2 regions of the Cumulibacter soli genome follow, and region 2 is predicted to be linked to the other one. Evidence: riboswitches for the same ligand, from Rfam matches in the RefSeq annotation. Region 2 holds a riboswitch; the other holds the start of a gene.

Region 1 (10,257 bases), on a different contig from region 2:
CGGCTACCAGCGCAGCCCATCTGGATCGGGTACGCAGCGCGGCAAGTAAGTCCCCAGAGACCGACAGCGCACTCGCTGCGGCAGAAACTGCGCGCAGTGCACGATTGAGACCGGCGAGCACATCCAACGGCATCGGTAATACCCGCGCCTGGGCGTACGTCAGGTGCGTGAGGGTCGACGTCAGACTCGTGAGCGCCGCAGGCTCGGCGATCAACGCCGTCCGCTGCGCCGTGTCGCGTAGCGCGAGCGATACGGCGATCGTAGATATACCGGGCATCGCCGCGGCTTCATCTGGGGCAGTGCGCGGTACGCCGGTCTGCGCGGTCAGCGCGTCAAGTACCGGGCCGATGCTTCCCCATTGCTCCTCGAGCAACCGGGGCCCGTCATCGGGCCACCGCAGCGCCTGGTAATCGTGCGCGGACGCCGTGCCGGCCGCCGAGGCCGGGTCGTCGGCGGCGATGAGAAGCCCCGTAGTGGTCGCGCTCAGAGCGACTCAACTCGCTTCTTGAGCTCTTTGAGCGCGGTGTCCATGATGACCTTCTCGGCCTTGCGCTTCATCATGCCGAGCATGGGGATCGCGAGATCCACCGACAGCGAGTAGGTGACCTTGGTGGTGCCGTCGCCGTTGTCCTGCAACGCATAGCTGCCGTGCTGCGACTTCTGCATAGATCCCTTGGTCAGATGCCAATCGACCTGCTCGGGGTAACTGTCCCAGTCGTACTCGAGGGTGTAGCGATCCTTGAGTACGCCGGCATCCAGCACGAAGTCGACGGTCCTTGCCCAGCCGTTCTCATCTGCCTCGACGACGTCCGCCGACTTCACCGACCCGGCCCAGGTGGGGTAGGCATCGAAGTCTGAGATGACCTCCATGATCTGCTCCGGTGCCGCGTCGATGACTATCGACTGGGTCGAATGCTCGGTCATTGGGTGTCGACTCCTTCAATCAGGGATACGCCCGACCAGCGTACTGACAATCGTGGTGCGGGCGCGTGGCCCTCACGCATCGCGCAACCTATTAGGCTCGTACATATTCTCGGCGTAGGAGGGCACGTGCACGAAGTCTCAGTTCCGTCCCTTTATGACTGCCCAGCGCAGGTGAACGTCGCTGACGTGGTGTTCGACTACGCGCAGCGCTACCCGACCGAACCGGCGTACGCGCGGCGAATCGACGGCGCATGGCACGACGTCACATTCGCCGAATTCGCCGAGGACGTGCTGCAGTTGGCGCGCGGGCTCGTCGCCGCGGGCCTCAAGCCTGGCGAGCACGTCGGTCTCATGTCGCACACCCGGTACGAGTGGGGCGTGATCGATTTTGCCGTGCAAGCCGCGCGCGGCGTCGTCGTCCCGGTGTACGAGACCTCAAGCGAGGACCAGATCGAGTGGATCCTGGGCAGCACCGACGCTCGCTTCGCGTTCGTCGAGAATGCTGAGCTGATGCGACGCGTCGACGGCGCGCGCCCGAAGCTCGGCGCGCTGGATCAGGTCTTCCTCATCGAGGACGACGCGCTGGCGGACCTCAGCGCCCAGGGCGCTGAGGTCCCCGCCGAACGAATCGCCGAGTTGCGTGCCGCCACTGCCGGCCAGGACGACGCGACCATCGTGTTCACCAGCGGCAGCACCGGGCGGCCGAAGGGGTGCCGGCTCACGCACGCCAACCTGGTCTCGAACGCCCGAAATGCCATCGGTGATTTGGATACGTTCATCAAGCCGGGTTCCTCAACGTTGCTGTTCCTACCGCTGGCGCACGTCTTCGCGCGGATCATTCAACTCGGCGCGTTCACAGCCCGCGCCCGGGTGGGACACGAAGCGGACATCTCGGCGCTCATGGAACGCCTCGCCGAGTTTCGGCCCACCTTCCTGCTGGCCGTCCCACGCGTCTTCGAGAAGGTCTATAACTCCGCAGAGCAGAAAGCGCGTGGTCGACTCAAGGCGAAACTCTTCGATCTCGCGTCACGAACCGCCATCACCTGGTCGCGGGCGAAGTCGACCGGTTCGATCCCACCACACGTGCGCCTGTTGCACGCCGTCTTAGACCGCCTGGTGGGAGCCAAGTTGCGCGATGCTCTTGGCGGGCGGTGCGCCTATAGCGTCTCCGGCGGGGCACCTCTCGGTGAGCGGCTCGGCCATTTCTTCCGGGGCGTCGGCATCGAGGTGATCGAAGGTTACGGGATGACCGAGACCTCCCCGGTGGCCGCGCTGAATACGCCACAGCACAACAAGATCGGCACCGTCGGTCGCCCAATACCGGGCGGCACGCTGCGCGTTGCCGACGATGGCGAACTGCTCGTCCGCGGGCCGAATGTGTTCAAGGGGTACTGGCAGAACGACGACGAAACGGCCGCGACGCTGCGTGACGGTTGGCTATATACAGGCGATCTCGCCGAGATCGATGCCGAAGGCTTCGTGACGATCACCGGGCGCAAGAAAGACCTCATCGTGACGGCCGGCGGTAAGAACGTCGCACCGACCGTGCTGGAGGACAGGCTGCGGGCGCATCCGTTGGTCAGCCAATGCATCATCGTCGGCGACCGCCGACCGTTCATCGGCGCGCTGATCACACTGGACGTCGAGATGCTTTCCGGGTGGCTCGCCGATCACGGTTTGCCGGCGATGTCCCCGGATGAGGCTATGCGCAACTCCGACGTACGCGCCGGGCTACAGCGCGCCGTGGACTACGCCAACAAGGCAGTCTCACGCGCGGAGGCGATTCGGAAGTTCGAGGTACTGCCGAATGATTTCACCGTCGAAGGCGGCCAGCTCACACCCTCGCTGAAGTTACGCCGTCCGGCCGTGCTGGCCGAGTTCGCGGACGACATCGACGCCCTCTACGGTTAGCGATCCGCGTCCTTACCCGCCAAGCAGTTCCTGCAGCACCCCGGCCTGTCGATTCCAGGTCCATTCGTCGATGACCCATTCGCGCCCGTGAGCACCCATGCGGGTTGCGCGCGCCGGGTTGTCCAGCAGTTCACCGAGTGCTGCGGCCACAGCCGTCGGCGACTGGGGTCGCTGAACGACGAGCCCGGTCTCGCCGTGCCGAACAGCCTCGGGCGCGCCTCCGGAGTTGCCGGCGATCACCGCCTTCCCCGTCGCGGCCGCCTCGAGATAGACCATGCCCAGTCCTTCGACGTCCCAGCCCTGGTTGCGGGTACGCGCCGGCATTGCGAACACGTCACAAGCCGCGTATGCCGACGGTAGTTCGTCATAAGCCAGCCCACCGGTGAATATGACGTGCCGTTGCAACCCGGCCCGGGCGACCCGGCGGCGCAGCGCGGCTTCATACCGCCCCCCGCCGACGATCATGAGCGCGGCGTCGCGATGACGCGCGATGATCGCCGGCATCGCCTCGATCAGCACGTCCTGCCCCTTGCGTGGCACCAGACGGGATATACAGCCGATCACTAGGCGGTCGGTGAGGCCGAACCGTTCGCGCAGCGGCGACCCATCAACGCTCGGCGAGAATCGCTCGACGTCCACTCCGGGCGAGAGCCGGCGCATGGTCGTCACCGGATCCAACAACGGAGCCAGCCTTGAACCGGTGTAGTTCGTGATGTACGTCGTCACGTCTAGCCCGCGGGCAATCGCGCGTAGGGTCTGACGGGTGCCTGGCGTGATCGCCCAGCCGGTCTCATGCCCGTGCGTTGTGCCAACCAACTGCGCCGCTCCCGCCGCACGTAATTTCGGCGCCATCAGGCCCAAGGGCGCCGCGGCCCCGAACCAGACGCGATCTGCACCGACCCGGCGCATCATCGCGGTGACCTCACGGGTGACGGCCCGGGTCGGCAGCAGGATGCGGGTGTTCGCCCGCACGGTTTCGAACGGCGCCTGAGCGTCGTACTGCGCCGCGCCGGGCGAACTCGAGGCGTATACCGCGATGTCGTCGGGGTCGAACTGATCGACGATCGCACGCACGAACGTCTGGATACCGCCCTGCCTGGGCGGATAGTCGTTCGTGACGACGAGCGTCTTCACCGTCGAGTGGATTCGTGCAACGGCGTCAATGTGAGCGCCTCAACTAGGCGATGCGGGTGGCCGACTGCCAGCCCATCTCGCCGACAGGAACGACGCGTACGACATCGCCGAACGTCGGCGCGTGCACTACCTGCCCATTACCGATGTACATACCGACGTGGCCTGGCATCCATAGGATGTCGCCAGGGGCAGCCTGAGAGACGGGCAGGCTTTGACCTGCCGCGGCCTGCATCTCCGACTGGTGCGGCAACGAAATTCCGACCTGCGCGTACGCCCACACGATCAGCCCCGAGCAGTCGAAGGATGACGGACCGGCCGCCGCCCACACGTACGGCGATCCTTGGCGCGACAAGGCGGCTTGTACCGCTTCCTGCGCCGTCGCGCTACCGCCGCTGCCGGATTCAACGGTGACGCTCTCCTCGTCGTCGGCGACGGCATGTCCGCCGGCCTGCGCCATCACCGCTTCGCGTTCCTGGGCGTCCAGCGACTCGAGTTGCTCCTCCAGTTTGGGCAGCTTTGCTTCGATATCGGCCTTCTTGTTAGCCAACTTCTTTTCTACCGCGGCTGCATCCGCAGCAGCCTGCTCGGCGGCCGCGGCAGCGGTATCGGCCTCGGCCTGTCCGGCCAACAACGCAGCAACGGACTGACCGTGATAATCCGAGACCTGCGCGAGCGTGGAAAGCTTGTCGATCACTTCCTGGGGCGTCGAACCTGAGAGGATCGTCGTCGCGCTGCCAACGCTCGATGTCTTATACAAACCCACACTCGTCTCGGTGAGCGCGGTCTGCTCGTCCTCAAGTTTGGCCAGCGCGTCGTCAGCGGCAGCCTGCGCTTGCTCGGCGGCGTCGCTCAACGTGGCGAGCTCGATCTTCGCGGCGTTGTACTCCTCGGCGATGATCCCCAGATCGTGCTGCGTCTGCACGATTTCCTGCTGGATCGCCTCGGCGTCCTTCTCCGGAACGGCGTGTGCCGCGCCGGGAGCGATGAGTAAGCCCACAGCACACGAGGTCGCGATCGCGGTCACGGACAGGGCACGACGCACACGTGGGGTCTTGGCAACCACGAAGACCTACTCCTCTTCCTCTGTCCGCCTACCGGGTTAGCTGACGGATTCGGGCGGGGAAGATCGCCCTACGGAGCACGGGCTCCGATTCACCCCAGAACTAACGCGGGTCCCCGGCACGTACATGACGTCTCGGCGGTGGCATCCAGCGGGCCGCGTTGCGGACCCCTAAGTTCTGAAGGCCACGCACAGGTTACCGTCGTCACCGGTTCGTGACAATTCCAACCGCCGTTATCCGGCGCGACGGCTGGAATCCGGATCGGTCAGCATCGGCACCAGCCGTAGCGGCGGCACCAGGCCGCCGTCCGCCAACGCCATCAAAGCGTTCGCCGAGGCATCGTCGATGTCGGTTCCCATCGGATCGGCCTCCACCAGCACCGTCATGATGCAGTCGCCGCACGCCTCCGGTTTGGCCTGGCAAGTATCGCAGTCAATGATCATGACAGCAGGCTAGGAACGGACACCGACAAATTTCCCGCCCGAACCGGCAACTCAACGAGGCCGAGGTTCGGTCGCAAAAATTGTCGGAGACTCGTCGTACGGTGCTCGCCATGCCGCACCTGCCCGCACAACTAAGCATTGATGAGATCGGTGAACCACTGAGTCAGGCCACGTTTCTGGTTGTCGACCTGGAAACCACTGGCGGGTCACGGGCAGCGGACGCCATCACCGAGATCGGTGCGGTGAAGTCGCGCGGCGGTGAAGTGCTCGGCGAATTCCATACCCTGGTCAACCCTCAGGCTCCGATTGACCCTTATGTGCAGGTGCTCACCGGAATCACCGATCGCATGGTCGATGCAGCCCCACCAATCACCGGCGTACTCCCCACTTTTCTTGAGTTCGCCGGTCTCAACGCCGGGACCATCGTGGTCGCGCATAACGCCGGATTCGATCTGGGATTTCTCAAGGCTGCTGCCCGCGCTACCGACCTCGCCTGGCCTCGTCATCGGACGCTCGACACGTTGCAGTTGGCGCGTCGCGTCCTCGTCGGCGGTGAGGTGCCCAACCACAAACTCGGCACGCTTGCAGCGCACCTCGGCGCGGCCACCACACCCACCCATCGCGCGCTGGATGATGCGCGCGCGACACTCGACGTGCTGCACGCGCTGCTGGAACGAATCGGCGGCTCGAATGGTGTGCACACCGTCGATGAGTTACTGGCGCTGCTACAGGAGACGACCCCGGCGCAACGCGCGAAACGCACCCTCGCCGACCCATTAACGACCGGCCCTGGGGTATACATCTTCCGCGATGCGCAAGGAGCCGCGCTGTACGTCGGCAAGAGTTCGTCGGTACGCCGACGAGTGCGGGCATACTTCACCGCCAGTGAACCGCGGGCTCGGATGCGTGAGATGGTGCAGCTCGCCACGAAAGTCGACGTCGTCGAGTGCGCGCACGACTTGGAGGCACAGATCCGCGAAGTGCGGTTGATCGACGCGCTCGCGCCGCGCTACAACCGACGGTCGAAGAACGCCCGTTCTTCGGTGTGGTTGCGCTTGACCAGTGAACGCTTTCCGCGACTGAGTATCGTCCACCGACGGCGGGACGGCGAGCTGGCGCAGATCGGTCCATTCGGATCCCGCGGCGCCGCAACCGCGGCGATGGATGCGATCCACGAATCGAACCTGGTGCGACGCTGCACTGACCGGATCACCACCACCACTGCGCCGACACCATGTGCTCTGGCGGAGCTCGGTAGGTGCTCAGCACCATGCACCGGCACCCAAACCCCCGAGCAGTACGCCGCTCAGATCTCACCCATCATTCAGTCCGCCCGAGCAGACCCGTCACCGTTATTGGAGCCGCTGCACCGCCGAATCCAACGCCTATCGGACGCCGAACGATTCGAGGACGCCGCCCAGGTGCGCGATCGTGCCCGTTCGCTGGTGAGCGGCCTGAGCAGAACACAGCAACTCGAGCAACTCGGCTCCGTCGCCCGAATGGTCCTGGCCGCGCCGGCCACCGGAGGGCGCTGGGACCTCGCCGTCATTACCCGCGGCCGACTGGCGGCGGCCGCGGTTGCCGACCGCACGTCCTCGGTGCTGCCTATCGCGCGCGAACTGCGCGCCACCGAGCAGCACTTCCCGGATGACGCCACCGAAGCGATCGCGCATGAGTATGAGGAGACCCGGTTGCTCGCACGATGGATGATCAGCAGCGGAGCTCGCCTCGTCGACATAGACGGCGAACTAGTGAGCCCCGCGTCCTCGGCACAGCGGTACGCCCACGCGTTCGGTACCCGCTGAGCGACGCCGACCGAGCGCTACGATTTGGGGACAACCACCGACAGCGAGGAGATTCCGGTGCTCACCGCGATCGTTATGATCACCGCCGCCACCAACGCGATCCCCGAGACGGCACAGCGCCTCGCCGATATCGAGGGCGTGAGCGAGGTGTACTCGGTCGCCGGCAATATCGACATGATCGCCATCGTGCGAGTGCGCGAGTTCGACGAGATCGCCAGCGTGGTCTCAGGTCGGATCAATAAGACCGAGGGGGTCATCGATACCGACACCCACATCGCCTTCCAGGCGTTCTCCCAGCACGATCTGGAGTCCACCTTCAGCATCGGCCTCTAACGCCACGCACCCTGCCGGGGCGAACCCTGGCGGTCGTGAACGATGGCGCTATGCGTTGCTGACGGCAATCCACCGCTCAAGCACACTGGCAGCAGCTCCTGAGTCGATCGCCTCACTCGCACGGCGCAGCGCCTCCGGGAACGCCGCTTGCACCTCGACCGCGGACGCCGGTACGCCGTCGTGCGCGATGATGGCCGCGGCCGAGTTCAGCACAACCGCCTCACGCACCGGGCCGGTCGCCCCATTGAGCAGATCGCGCACCACCTGAGCGTTGAACTCGGGTGGTCCGCCGCGCAGATCTTCGGGTTGGGCCGCTCCGATACCCAGTGACGCCGGATCGAGTTGCTGTTGTTGCACCGGCGAGCCATCGGCTGGTACCACCCATACCCGCGAGGTCGTGGTCGTGGTCAGTTCGTCCAGGCCGTCATCGCCGCGGAATACGAGCGCCGAGACGCCACGCATCCGCATCACGTCGGCCATGATCGGCGCCATCCGCTCATCTGCGCAGCCAACGGCCATGGCACTCGGTCGCGCCGGATTCGACAGCGGCCCGAGGAAGTTGAAGACGGTCGGAATGCCGAGCTCCTTGCGAGCCGGCCCGGCGTAACGCATTCCGGAATGAAAATTGGGCGCGAAGAAGAAGCCGATCCCGACTTCGTTGATGCACCGCGCCACACCGTCGCCGTCGAGGCCGAGTTTGACCCCGAGTTCCTCGAGAACGTCGGCCGCACCGCATGCCGAACTCGCCGCACGCCCACCATGTTTGGCAACCTGAACCCCCGCACCGGCGGAGACGATCGCCGACATAGTGGAGATATTTACCGTATGGGCTTGATCGCCGCCGGTACCGACGATGTCCACGCAGCCCGCCGGCGCGCTCGCGTCGGCCGCGTTCTGAAGCATCGTGTCCACCATGCCAGCCACGACCTCCGGCGTTTCGCCGGCAGCGCGCAACGCTACCGCGAATCCGGCCGTCTGCGCGTTCGTCGCCGCGCCGGCCATGATCTCGTTCATCGCCCACGCTGCTGCCTCGCGGGACACGCCGCGATCGCCCAGCAGTGCCCCCAGCACAGACGGCCAGGTGTGCTGCGCGCTCATCGCAGGACAGGCACGCCGGCAGTCCGGTTCCGCAGTTGCTCTGCGACAACCTCGCCGGCTGTCAGCGGATCAACCGGGTACACCAGGACCGCATCGGCCAGCGCCCATGTGGCCAGCCAACGGTCGGCCTCACGGGCCACAACGACAAGCGCGGACGGGCAATCCTCAAGCTCGTACTTCATCTGCCGAGCCAGGCCCATTCCGCCGGTAGGCTGCGCCTCGCCGTCCAGGATCGCCAGCGCGATTCCCCCGCGATCGACGTTCTCGATCACCTCGTCGTACGTCGAGCAGTCGATCCATTCAATCCGGCCGACGTCCTTGGCCGGGCGACGTCCGATAGCGGTGCGGACTGCGTCGCGGCGCTCGATGATCGGGCTGTACACCAGAACGGTGTGTACCTGCTCGGCAGCGTCGGGGTGATCGGCGTGGGTCATCGTGCTGGTCTCCGTGGTAGTACGACAGTGGCATTTCTGCCGAGTCGGCTCGGCGGGCTCGGGCTTAGGTTACTCGCCGGGGCGCGACGCGTCGGCGTCGGTCGCCCTCGCGGACCGACGGGCGGCTTGCTCCGCGCGATCCAGCTGCCGATCAACCCGAGCTGCTTCGCGTTCCGAGGCTTTCATCCACTGATACAGCGCAACGCCGAGCATCAGCAGCCCCACGAACTCTCCGGAAGACCACAGCAGTCCGCCCCCGACCCGCTGTTCGGAGAAGGGGTCACTCCACGCCAGGTTCAGCGATTCGTAGTAATCGCCGGCCAGCAACTCGGTCGACTGCATGATCGTCAGCCCTAAGAAGGCATGAAACGGCAACGTCGCGACCAGTAGTAGCGCGCGCATCGGGTGACTCACCCGGCCGGGCACCGGGTCGAGCCCGATCAACGGCCAGAAGAAAACGGCGCCGGACAGCAGGAAGTGCACGTGCATCAACTCGTGCAGCCAGACATTCTCGATCGAGGCCTCGTACCAACCGCTGAAGTACAGCACCCATGGGCTGGCGATGAAGATCACGAAGCCCACCAGCGGGAACATGAAGAACTTGGAGATTTTCCAATGCAGTACCGCGTTCAGCCGCTTGCGACCGCCTATCGGCAGCGCGCGCAGCGCTAGCGTGACCGGCGCCCCGAGCGCGAGGAAGATCGGCGTCACCATCGCCAGCGTCATGTGCTGCACCATGTGCACGCTGAACAGGGTCTCGTCGTACGCGCCGATCCCGGACATCGTGACGAACGACAGCGACCCCAAGCCGCCGAGCAGGAACGCCCACGTACGTCCGACCGGCCACCGCACACCACCACGACGCAACCGCGCGACGCCCCATAGGTAGAGCGCGCCAGCCAGAACAACACCTGTCAGCAATAGCGGGTCGACCGCCGGTTGGGTGAAGATGGTGGCGAAGGTAAATGGCGGGACGGTGCTGGGGTCGACCCCCACAGCGAGCAGGTAACGCACAGTTTCTGAGGGTATGCCGAAATATAGTTCGCGAAACGCCTACCCGGTTCACATAGAGCGAACGGAAGGGGCCATAATTACCGCCGTGACGACAGCAACC
Region 2 (10,257 bases):
CGCGTGTTCAAGGCCCGCACATTGCCGTTGTAGAACCGGCGTCCGGCGGCGATGCGGTCCTCGGTGTCGGTCATTTCCCGCTGCAATTGCAGGAAGTTCTGATCCGACTTCAGCGTCGGGTAGTTCTCGGCGACGGCGAACAGATTGCCCAGCGTGCCGGAGAGGTTCTTCTCGGCGTTGGCCTGGACCTCGCGGGTCGCTCCGGGAGCGTTGCGCGCAGCGATCGCGTCGCTACGCGCCTGTACGACCGAGTCGAACACCTGGCGTTCGTGCGATGCGAACGCCTTCACGGTCTCGATCAGGTTCGGGATCAGGTCGTAACGACGTTTCAGTTCGACGTCGATCTGGCGCCAAGACTCGGCGACCAGATTGCGCTGCGAAACAAACCTGTTGTACATGGCGACCACCGACACACCGGCGATGACCAGCAGCGCGATGACGATGATCAGGATGACGACACCAGTGCTCACGTCGAGTCCTCCTCGGACAGTTCGATTGCTGCCCACGGTAGTGGACGTCGGGCACTGGTGCCGCGCAAGACGTGTGCCTCAGACGTCAAGGTCGGCGATGGTAAAGGCAGAAACCAGCGGGATACCGGCTTCTTCGATCGCTGGCTTCGCGCCGCGCTCGACGATCAACGCGACCCCTACGACTTCAGCGCCGGCCGCGCGAAGCGCGTCCACGGCCTGCAACACCGAGCCGCCGGTGGTGGAGGTGTCATCGACGGCCAGCACGCGCTTACCCTCGACCCCCGGACCCTCAACCTGGCGCTGCATCCCGTGCTTTTTCTGCTCCTTGCGCACTACACACGCATCCAGCGCGCGGCCTTGCGCGGCGGCGGCGTGCAGCATCGCGGTCGCGACCGGGTCCGCGCCGAGGGTCAGCCCGCCGACGACGTCGTACTCGATGTCCTTGGTGGCCTCCAGCATGACCTTCCCGACCAGCGGTGCCGCCTCGTGATGCAGCGTGACGCGTCGCAGATCGACGTACCAGTCGGCTTGTTTTCCGCTGGAGAGGGTGACCTTGCCGTGGACGACGGCGATCTCGTTGATCAGCTCTAGCAAGCGCGCGCGATCGCTCATCGGTGAACTCCCAAGTGTGGTGTGGTGCGAGATTCGTGCGCTCCCAAACTACCGTCTGCTCAGTTGGGCGGGAGCAGGAGCGTGTCGGTGAGGTAGATCAGTCCGCCGTCGAATGGGATCGCCGAGCACAGCACCTTCGCGGAGCCGTTGAGCATGATGCCGTTGCCACTTGCAGCGGCAGTCAGCACCACGTCGGGAGCGCGAAAGGTTGGCAGCTCAGCACCGGCCAATTCTTCTGGCGCGACTTCGGTGGGCACCAGCGCGTACTGCACGGCGTGAATCCGGCGGTCCGGATCCTCAAGGTCCTCAACGCTCGATTCATCTAACTTTGTCCACGCGGAATCAACCGGCACGAAAGCGGTAACCCCATCGAGCATCCCGTACTTACCGGCGGCCGACTCGTCCTCGGCGAGATACGTAGCGAACGTTTGCGTCGACGGGATCGCGTGCAGCGCTTCGATGAGATCCATCTCGCTGAACGGCGCGATATCACCCACCGCTTCGCACCCCGGACCGGATGGCGGCGGCAACGTCGGCTGGGCAGAACTCGATGACACGCCCGCGCTCGAGTCCGGCGTCTCCTCCTCGGGCGAAGACCCACCGCATCCGGTCAGCGTCACAACGACGGCGAGTACGCCGCCGGTCAACGATCGGCGTACGGCTCGGCTCACGGCTGCTCCCTAGGTCTCGGTGCCCGTCCACGATAAGGCACCGCGAACCACCAAGACCTGAGCGACTCAGCCGACGACGTACCGCGGCAACTGTTCGATAATCGAGTCGAGGTACTGGATCTCGGCATCGACGCGACTCAGGTCGAGTTTCCCGCTGCCAGCCAGCGCGATGTACGGCCCGTTGATGGTGAATCCCGGCGCATCCGCGCTCAACATCCACTGCATCATTCGAGGGTGCAGGACGTCGTACGCGAAGCGTCGTTCACCGGCCACCCGATACTTCTGGTTGAAGTCATCTGACTCGAGTTCGATGTCCTTCATTCCCATGCGGCGCGCGAGCCGACCGAACATCCCCTCTTGGCGCAACTCTAAGCGCGGGAAGCTCTTCGGCAACCCGATCAGCGTCTTATGCATGACGTGGGTCTGCGATTCTTTACCCGACCCGGTCGTCCACTGATGTTCGTAGATCGTGATCGGACGGCCGCGATGGGCGCCGGTCATCACGTGTTTGATTTTGTGCGAGCGACCCTCGCCGTACGGGCGGCCGGTGTCGACGCGGGCCCAGCGGTTGTCGCGCGCGGTATAGGTAAGCGACCGCGCGGCGGCAAACGCATGGATCCGCTTCTTGCGTTGATGCTCGATCCAGAATCCGGCCGCGGCCGCGACAATCATCAAGCCGATGATGAGGATCGCCATTGGACCCTGATTCTTTTCCGCTGCGGCAAGAACGGTATGAGCGTCCATGCAACTCCTTCGTCGCTCGTCGTCAGATCGGCACTGCGCATTAGGTGCGCCGTAGCGTGACCCGGTTCCACCGCAACATGCTCGAGGGGCCCACCGCGTTAGCGGCGAGCCCCTCGGCGACTATGGGTGCGACGCGTCTAGACCAAGCGGGTCGCGGATGTGAAGCTCATGTACTCCATCGGCATGGTGGTGACCGTCTGGCCCGGCTGCGGGGCATGCACGACGGTGCCGTTGCCGATGTAGATCGCCACGTGACCCGGTGCGAACACGAGGTCTCCGGGCTGCAGCGCGCTCAACGAAACTGAGGTGCCGTGACCGGCCTGCGCCTCGGACTGGTGCGGCAGGCTGATACCGATCTGGGCGTACGCCGCCAGCGTCAGCCCGGAGCAGTCGTATCCGTTGGGGCCAGCGCCGCCCCAGACGTACGGCTTGCCCTGCTGAGACAGCGCCCAGTTCACGACGGTCGCGGCCGAGCCACTCGCCTGCGACGACTGCTTGACCTCAGTCTGAGCCTGCTCGGTGGCTTCTTCGTTCTTCTGCTGAGCGGCCTGCGGATCCGCCGCAGCCTGCTGCGCGGCTTCGGTGTCGCCACCCTGCGCAGCCTCGAGCGCGGCGCGCTCCTGCTCGCTCAAATCAGCAAGCTGAGCCTCGAGTTCCGGAAGTTCGGCCTCGAGGTACTCCTTCTTCTCGGAGATGGTGTCCATCGCCTCGGCCGCGGCAGCCTTAGCCGCGTCGGCGGCTTCCTTGGCCTGCACGTCCGCGGACTTGGCCGCATCCAGCGCCTGCAACTTCTCGTCATGGAACGAGTCGATCTGCGACTTGACGTTCGCTTTGTCGATGAAGTCGGACGGCGATTCGCCGGCGAGCAACATGATGCTGGTCGGGGTAGCGCCCGACATGAACTGGTCCGCACCGAGATCGGCAACGACCTGCTGGGCGGAGGCGAGGTCGGACTGCGCCGCCTCCAGAACCTTCGCGGCCTTCTTCTGCGCGGCTTCCTGCTTCTCGTACTCGAGTTTGGCGCCGAGGTACTCCTCGTTCACCGCAGCAAGCTCAGCCTGCTTCTCGGAGATTTCCTCCTGAACGCTGGCCTTGTCTTCCTTGATCGCGTCGGCGTCCGGTTCTGCGAAGGACGGACCGGCGAGGCCCACGAGCATGACGAGTGCGGTCGCCGCGGAGGCAGCGAACAGGTGCTTCTTCGAGGCAGCCATATGGTTGGCGGCACTCCTCTTCCATCTCGACCGCCTACCGAGTTAGCTGACGGATTCGGGCTTGGAAGGTTGCCCTACGACTGGTAGCAACACCAGCCGATTCACCCCATGTGGGAGACCACTGTGGTTCCCCGGCACTTCGGTCCCATCGCTGGTTCCGATGTTTCGGCGGTGCCTCACGCGTCGCTCCGGGTTCGGACGACTTCATCGTGAGACCGGTGCAACGTTACATTCGTAACCAGTTCGTGACAATGATATCTGGGCGTTCTGTGGACTATTTTTCAGCGAATAGGTCACATCTGCCACGGCATCGAGCAACGGTCGGAGTTTCGCAACACGAGACTCCATCCATTTCAGGCTCGAGTCGTTACCTTTCCGGCGCTGGCCAGGATGCGGCGCAGCAATGGTCGCGGGGTGATTCGCGCGAGCGTCATCGCCACCTTGTAACGCGCGGTCGGCACGCTTCGTGTTCGGCCACGACGCAGGTCCTGCAATGACTCGGTCACCACTTGCTCGGGAGTCAGCCACGCCCACGACGGAATCCACGAGGTGTCCATCCCTAGCCGCGGATGGAACGCCGTCCGCACGTAGCCGGGAAACACACACAGCACACGCAGCGGCGTGCCGTGCACAGCCACGGCCAGCGATTCGGTAAACGTCGCGACGTACGCCTTGCTGGCCGCGTATCCGGGACCGGTATCGCTCGGGGTGTACGCCGCCACCGACGACACGTTGATGATGCTGCCGCGGTTGCGCTGCAACATGCCCGGCAATGCCGCATGGCACAGCCGCATCAGCGCCGACACGTTCAGGTCGAGCATGTCCTGCTCGACCTGAGGCGCCGAGCGCACGAACCGGCCGGGGGTACCGGAACCGGCGTTGTTCACCAGCAGAGAGACGTCGCGGCCACGAACCCGATCGGTGACGAATTCCAGGTCGTCGCCGTCGGTCAGGTCGGCAACCATCACTTCGGCCCGACGGCCGAAGGCGCGCACCTCGTCGGCGACCGACTCCAAGGCCGACTCGTGCCGACCCACCAGCGCGATGTCATAGCCGATCGACGCGAGTTGACGCGCGTACTCGGCGCCTATCCCGCTCGATGCACCGGTGACTACCGCCGTAGGCAAGTCGCGTTCCCCCCCCTGGTCCAATTGCTGCGGACCCAGTCCACTTGTTTCGCCCGAACCCACTGCATTGGGTCCGGTCTTTACTGCTCTGGGCGCGGTCCGATCGGTTCGGACCGCGCCCACTACTTCGGCCCGCGCCTACTGCTTCTGATGCGGCTACTGCTGCGGGCCGCGTCTACTGCTTCGGGCGCGGCGCGAACAGTCCCCCGCCTCGGGGACGTCGTCCTGGCATCGGCGGCAGCTCCACCAGTCGGCCCTTCATGAATGCCCAGAAGGTCGCGATTCCCACCACAGTGAGCACGAGCGTGATGACGTTCATGCCACCCTGCATCACCTGCATGAGGTACATGACGGAGATGAAGCCGGACCCGAACATGCCGATGTAGCGCGCCCACGACTTCGCCCGCTGGTAGAAGAACGTGCCCAGCAGCATGACCACGCCAACGCCACCGAAAATGAACGCCTGGTAGCGGAACTGACTCTCCATCGACTCAAGGGTCGAGTACTCGATGTCGTTTTCCGAAAGCATGTCGTCGATCTGCTCAGCCGTCACCGAGTCAGGCTTGGCCACGTTCAGCGCATCCGCGACATTCCCGCTGTTGATATCGCGCGATTCGCCGGCGGTGGTGAAAGCGTCCTTGGCCACGTCGATCTCGTCGTCGGTGAATTCGGCGATGTCCTGGTCTTCCAGGAGTCTGGCGGTGCCCTCCACCTGCGCGCGGTTCGAGTCCGGCACGAGCGCGCTCACGTCCTGCGAGAACGTGAAAATCATCAGCCCGAGCATGATCGCTGCCAGGATCGAGCCGGAGATGACGGCAAATCGCGACGGCGGGAAAGTCTTGCGGCCCGCCGGCTGCGCCTGTTCATCGATCGCCGGAGCGGCGGGGAACTCGTCCCGCGTGTCGGTATCGCTGTCGTCGGTCGACTCCGACCGGTCGGCGCCCGCCGCCTCGGCGTCGGTTCGTGCGCGGATCGCGTCGTCGATCTCGGCCTTCGACGGCTCCCGGGGGACGTCGTCCGGTTCGGGGCTATTCGCTCCGGGGGTGTCGCGATCGGTCACGGATTCTCCTTGTGATGTTCTCCGGCGTACGCCGGTGCGCACTTACTTAGTTGTCGCGGGTCTGCTGGTTCTCGGGGCGGGGCTGCTCGGGCGCCGGTTGATTTCCGTACGCACCGTCTGGATAACCAGGTCCACCGCTGCCCGGGTTGTGCGGCCCGCCGGGGCCACCAGGACCGCTCGGCGGGTATCGCGGCGGCGACGGCCGTAGGTACTCGCGCACGGTCGGCCGGTTGATCAGCGAAATCCCGAGCAAGCCAGAGACGGCGAAGAAAAAGGTCGGCAGCATCTGGGCGCCGGAAAAGAGATTGAGCGCGGCGAGGCCGAGCAGGATGCCGCTGAATGTGAGGCCCACCGGCCGCGCCCACGAACGACGGTCACTGATCGCGTGCGAGGTGAGCCCGTGGCCGATAGCGACGATCAGCGTCGCGATCCCGGACAGGATCAGCAGTGCTTGGATCATGCCGTCGCCGACCTGCGCCGCGACGTCCGCGTCGGCTTCGATCAACGCCTTGCGAAACTCGACAACCGCCTCGGAGACACCCATCAGGCTGGTGACGCCGATGAATACCAGAAATGCCGCGACGACGGTGTACAGGTTGCGGGTTCGTCGCACGTCGATGGGCAGATCGCCATCGGGCGCGGGCTTACGTCCGCCCTGCGTGCGGTCGACCTCATGCGGTGGCGGCGGTGGCGCGCTCGGCGGAGCGGGGCTCGGCGGCGTCGGCTCGCTCACAGTGTCCTTTCGCGACGCGGATGTATCAGTGTTTCTGCGCCCCAGGGTACGTGACGCCTGAATTGATGACAGGGGCAACGAAGTATCAACGACGTACGCCCTAGGTAAGTTCCGGCGAGCACCGCGGATGTGGTCGGGCTGTGCCTCGCTAGTCGTCGCCCGATAGCGAGGCACAGCCCACTGCGTCCGGCTTTAGGCCGCGGACACCACTGCCTTCTTACTGACCACGAGTCCGTCGGCACCGGCGTCGACCAGTACCGTGTCGCCGTCGACGACACCGCCGGCCAGTAGCAACTTCGCCAACTGGTCGCCGATCGCCGACTGGATCAACCGGCGTAGCGGCCGGGCGCCGTACAACGGGTCGAACCCGTCCAACGCCAGCCATTCGCGGGCCGCGTCGGTGACCTCCAACGTGAGGCGCCGGTCTTGCAGGCGGTGAGCCAGCGTTTGCAGCTGAATGTCGACGATCCGGGTCAACTCGCCACTACCCAGGCTGTCGAAGACGACCACCTCGTCGAGACGGTTCAGGAACTCAGGCTTGAAGTGCCCGCGAACCACTGCCATCACCGCATCCTTCTTCGCGGCGTCGTCCAGCTCCACGTTCATGATCGCCTGCGACCCGAGGTTGCTGGTCAGGATCAGGATCGTGTTGCGGAAGTCGACGGTGCGTCCTTGGCTGTCGGTGAGCCGGCCATCGTCGAGCACCTGCAGTAGTACGTCGAACACGTCCGGGTGCGCCTTCTCCACCTCGTCCAGCAGGACGACGGTGTACGGGCGACGCCGTACCGCCTCGGTCAGCTGCCCGCCCTCGTCGTACCCGACGTAACCGGGCGGGGCGCCGACAAGTCGCGCGACGCTGTGCTTTTCGGAGTACTCCGACATATCGATACGGGTCATCGCCCGCTCGTCGTCGAAGAGGAACTCCGCGAGCGCTTTCGCCAGCTCGGTCTTACCGACGCCGGTCGGTCCGAGGAACAGGAAGCTGCCGGTCGGGCGGTCCGGATCGGCGATACCGGCTCGGGCCCGGCGGACTGCGTCCGCGACGGCCTGCACCGCGGCTCGCTGACCAATCACACGATGGCCGAGTTCGTCCTCCATGCGCAACAACTTCGCCGTCTCGCCCTCGAGCAGTCGACCCGCCGGGATGCCGGTCCACGAGCCAACCACCTCGGCAATGTCGTCGGCCGACACCTCCTCCTTGAGCATCAGGTCGCGACCCTGCTGAACGTCGGCGGCCTCCTCGATCTGCTTCTGCAGCGCGGGGATACGGCCGTACCGTAACTCGGCGGCCTTAGCCAGATCGCCGTCGCGTTCGGCGCGCTCCTCTTCACCGCGCAGCGCATCAAGCTGCTCGGTCAGCCCGCGGGTCGCTTCGATGGCGCCCTTCTCCTGCTGCCAGCGAGCGGTCAGCTCGTTGAGCTGCTCCTGCTTGTCCGCGAGGTCCTTGCGCAGCGCCTCCAGGCGGGTCTTTGATGCGGCGTCGTCCTCCTTGGACAGCGCCATCTCCTCGATTTCCAGGCGTCGTACGACGCGTTCGATCTCGTCGATCTCCACCGGTCGGGAGTCGATCTCCATCCGCAGGCGCGAAGCAGCCTCGTCAACGAGGTCGATCGCCTTGTCCGGCAGGAACCTGCTGGTGATGTAACGATCAGACAGCGCCGCTGCGGCGACCAAGGCCTGGTCCAGGATCCGTACGCCGTGATGCACTTCGTACCGATCCTTGAGCCCACGCAGGATGCCGATCGTGTCCTCAACCGATGGTTCGCCGACCAGGACCTGCTGGAAACGGCGCTCCAGGGCCGGATCCTTCTCGATCCGCTCCCGGTACTCATCGAGGGTCGTGGCACCCACCATCCGCAACTCGCCGCGCGCGAGCATCGGCTTGATCATGTTGCCGGCGTCCATCGCACCTTCACCGCTCGCGCCGGCACCCACAATGGTGTGCAGTTCGTCGATGAACGTGATGATCTCGCCCTCGGACTCGGTGATGTCCTGCAGTACGGCCTTGAGGCGCTCTTCGAACTCACCGCGGTACTTCGCACCGGCGACCATCGAGGCCAGATCCAGACTCATCAACCGCTTGCCCTTGAGGGATTCGGGGACGTCACCGGCCACGATCCGCTGGGCCAGGCCTTCGACGATCGCGGTCTTACCGACGCCGGGCTCGCCGATCAGCACCGGGTTGTTCTTGGTCCGGCGCGACAACACCTGCACGACGCGACGAATTTCCGCATCACGGCCGATCACCGGGTCGAGCTTGCCGGAGCGGGCGCGTTCGGTCAGGTCAACGGCGTACTTCTGCAGCGCCTGGTACGAGGATTCCGGATCAGCGCTGGTCACCCGCCTATTGCCGCGGACCGTCTTGAACGCATTGATCAACGCGTCCGGCGTTGCGCCGTTATCGGTCAATGAGCCCCGCGCGTCGCCGCCGTGCTGAGCGATCGCTGCCAGCAGGTGCTCGGTCGAGACGTACTCGTCATTCAGGCTGCCGGCGAGTTTCGTCGCGGCGTTCAGCACGTCGAGCAGGCCCCGGCTAGCGGCAGGCGCCGCGGTCGTCGATCCGGTCGCACTGGGTAGCCGGCCGATCTTCAGCTGGGCATCGGTCAGTACTGCCTGGGCATCAGCACCGACCGCCTCAAGCAGCGGTCGGGCAATCGCGTCGGACGGCTCGATCAACGCGACCAGCAAGTGCAACGGCTCGAGTTGGGGATTACCGTTCTCGGCCGCCATCCGCTGGGCAGCGGCGAGCGCTTCCGACGACTTGGTGGTGAGTTTCTGCTGGTCCACGTAGGTCTCCTCGAAAGTCGCGGTTGGCTAAAGGCGTGGCCGCGGGTTACACGGCGACACCTATGCAACGCTTTACAAAGTTGAGCCTATTCCGCTCAACTTGAAATTGGCGACTTCTCGTCTTCAAGCAACCCTTTCGCGATCGCGGGCGCGTTCGAATGCGCTGACGTGTGCCGCCAAAAACGCAGAGAAATCGGTAGGGCATCGCTCTCTGCACGATGCGCCACCGATTTTGCTGCGTGTTTTGCGGACTGTGCGCTGTCGAGTGCCCCCATGCGGCGTGTCGTTCAGGGCCAAGGATTCCTGCACTACGGCGATCGCGTCGACCTGCCGGACAGGCGCGCCGCCCGAGTGCGCCGTCGAGTGCCGCCAAAAACGCAGAGAAATCGGTAGGGCATCGCTCTCTGCACGATGCCCCACCGATTTTGCTGCGCGTTTTGCGGCGTGCGCGCTTTCGAGCGCAGTGCCCATTACTTCCGGGACTTCGGTCTCCGGCGCGGGCTTCGGTCCGCAGCGCGGACTTCGGTCTCCGGCGGGGACTTCAGTCTGCAGCGCGGGCTTCGCCATCCGGAGTGGTGAGAGTTCCCCACTCCGGATCGCCAGGTCCGCTTTCGCCGACGATGCCCGCACCTCACGCCAATTAGCCCCAGGTCGCGGCTGCGATCAACTCGGCTGACCGGCGCGCCGGCGGACCTCTTGCAGAAAGGCCTTCGGATCATCGGCGTACAGCGCGATTGCGTCGACCACCACCGGTCCCCTCGGTACGTCGATGCGCGTCGGTCGTTCGAGTTCGATCAACAGGTTTGTCGCGTCGTTCATCCGCAGGTAGTACGTCGCCGCGC

The links. A riboswitch is a leader RNA that binds a small molecule or an ion and turns the genes downstream of it on or off. The one in region 2 is predicted to bind cyclic di-AMP.
Region 1: it holds a riboswitch for cyclic di-AMP, as region 2 does, so the genes downstream of both, E1H16_RS06940 (C40 family peptidase) here and E1H16_RS10475 (C40 family peptidase) in region 2, are expected to answer to the same signal.

What each region holds. Positions count from the first base shown of each region.
Region 1 covers NZ_SMSG01000003.1:32,949-43,205, reverse strand. Annotated here, with positions in the region: gene E1H16_RS06960 (ArsA family ATPase) at 1-373, opposite strand, end outside; gene E1H16_RS06955 (SRPBCC family protein) at 484-924, opposite strand; gene E1H16_RS06950 (AMP-dependent synthetase/ligase) at 1,051-2,835, shown strand; gene E1H16_RS06945 (glycosyltransferase family 4 protein) at 2,848-3,969, opposite strand; gene E1H16_RS06940 (C40 family peptidase) at 4,013-5,032, opposite strand; cyclic di-AMP (ydaO/yuaA leader) riboswitch at 5,043-5,180, opposite strand; gene E1H16_RS06935 (hypothetical protein) at 5,264-5,473, opposite strand; gene E1H16_RS06930 (DEDD exonuclease domain-containing protein) at 5,584-7,278, shown strand; gene E1H16_RS06925 (Lrp/AsnC family transcriptional regulator) at 7,336-7,611, shown strand; gene trpD (anthranilate phosphoribosyltransferase) at 7,660-8,709, opposite strand; gene E1H16_RS06915 (hypothetical protein) at 8,706-9,143, opposite strand; gene E1H16_RS06910 (cytochrome c oxidase assembly protein) at 9,213-10,157, opposite strand; gene ctaE (aa3-type cytochrome oxidase subunit III) at 10,243-10,257, shown strand, end outside.
Region 2 covers NZ_SMSG01000004.1:203,464-213,720, forward strand. Annotated here, with positions in the region: gene E1H16_RS10455 (LemA family protein) at 1-470, opposite strand, end outside; gene pyrE (orotate phosphoribosyltransferase) at 549-1,082, opposite strand; gene E1H16_RS10465 (fasciclin domain-containing protein) at 1,142-1,753, opposite strand; gene E1H16_RS10470 (hypothetical protein) at 1,820-2,497, opposite strand; gene E1H16_RS10475 (C40 family peptidase) at 2,635-3,708, opposite strand; cyclic di-AMP (ydaO/yuaA leader) riboswitch at 3,725-3,889, opposite strand; gene E1H16_RS10480 (SDR family NAD(P)-dependent oxidoreductase) at 4,062-4,835, opposite strand; gene E1H16_RS10485 (hypothetical protein) at 5,011-5,895, opposite strand; gene E1H16_RS18385 (hypothetical protein) at 5,942-6,628, opposite strand; gene clpB (ATP-dependent chaperone ClpB) at 6,821-9,415, opposite strand; gene E1H16_RS10495 (hypothetical protein) at 10,079-10,257, opposite strand, start outside.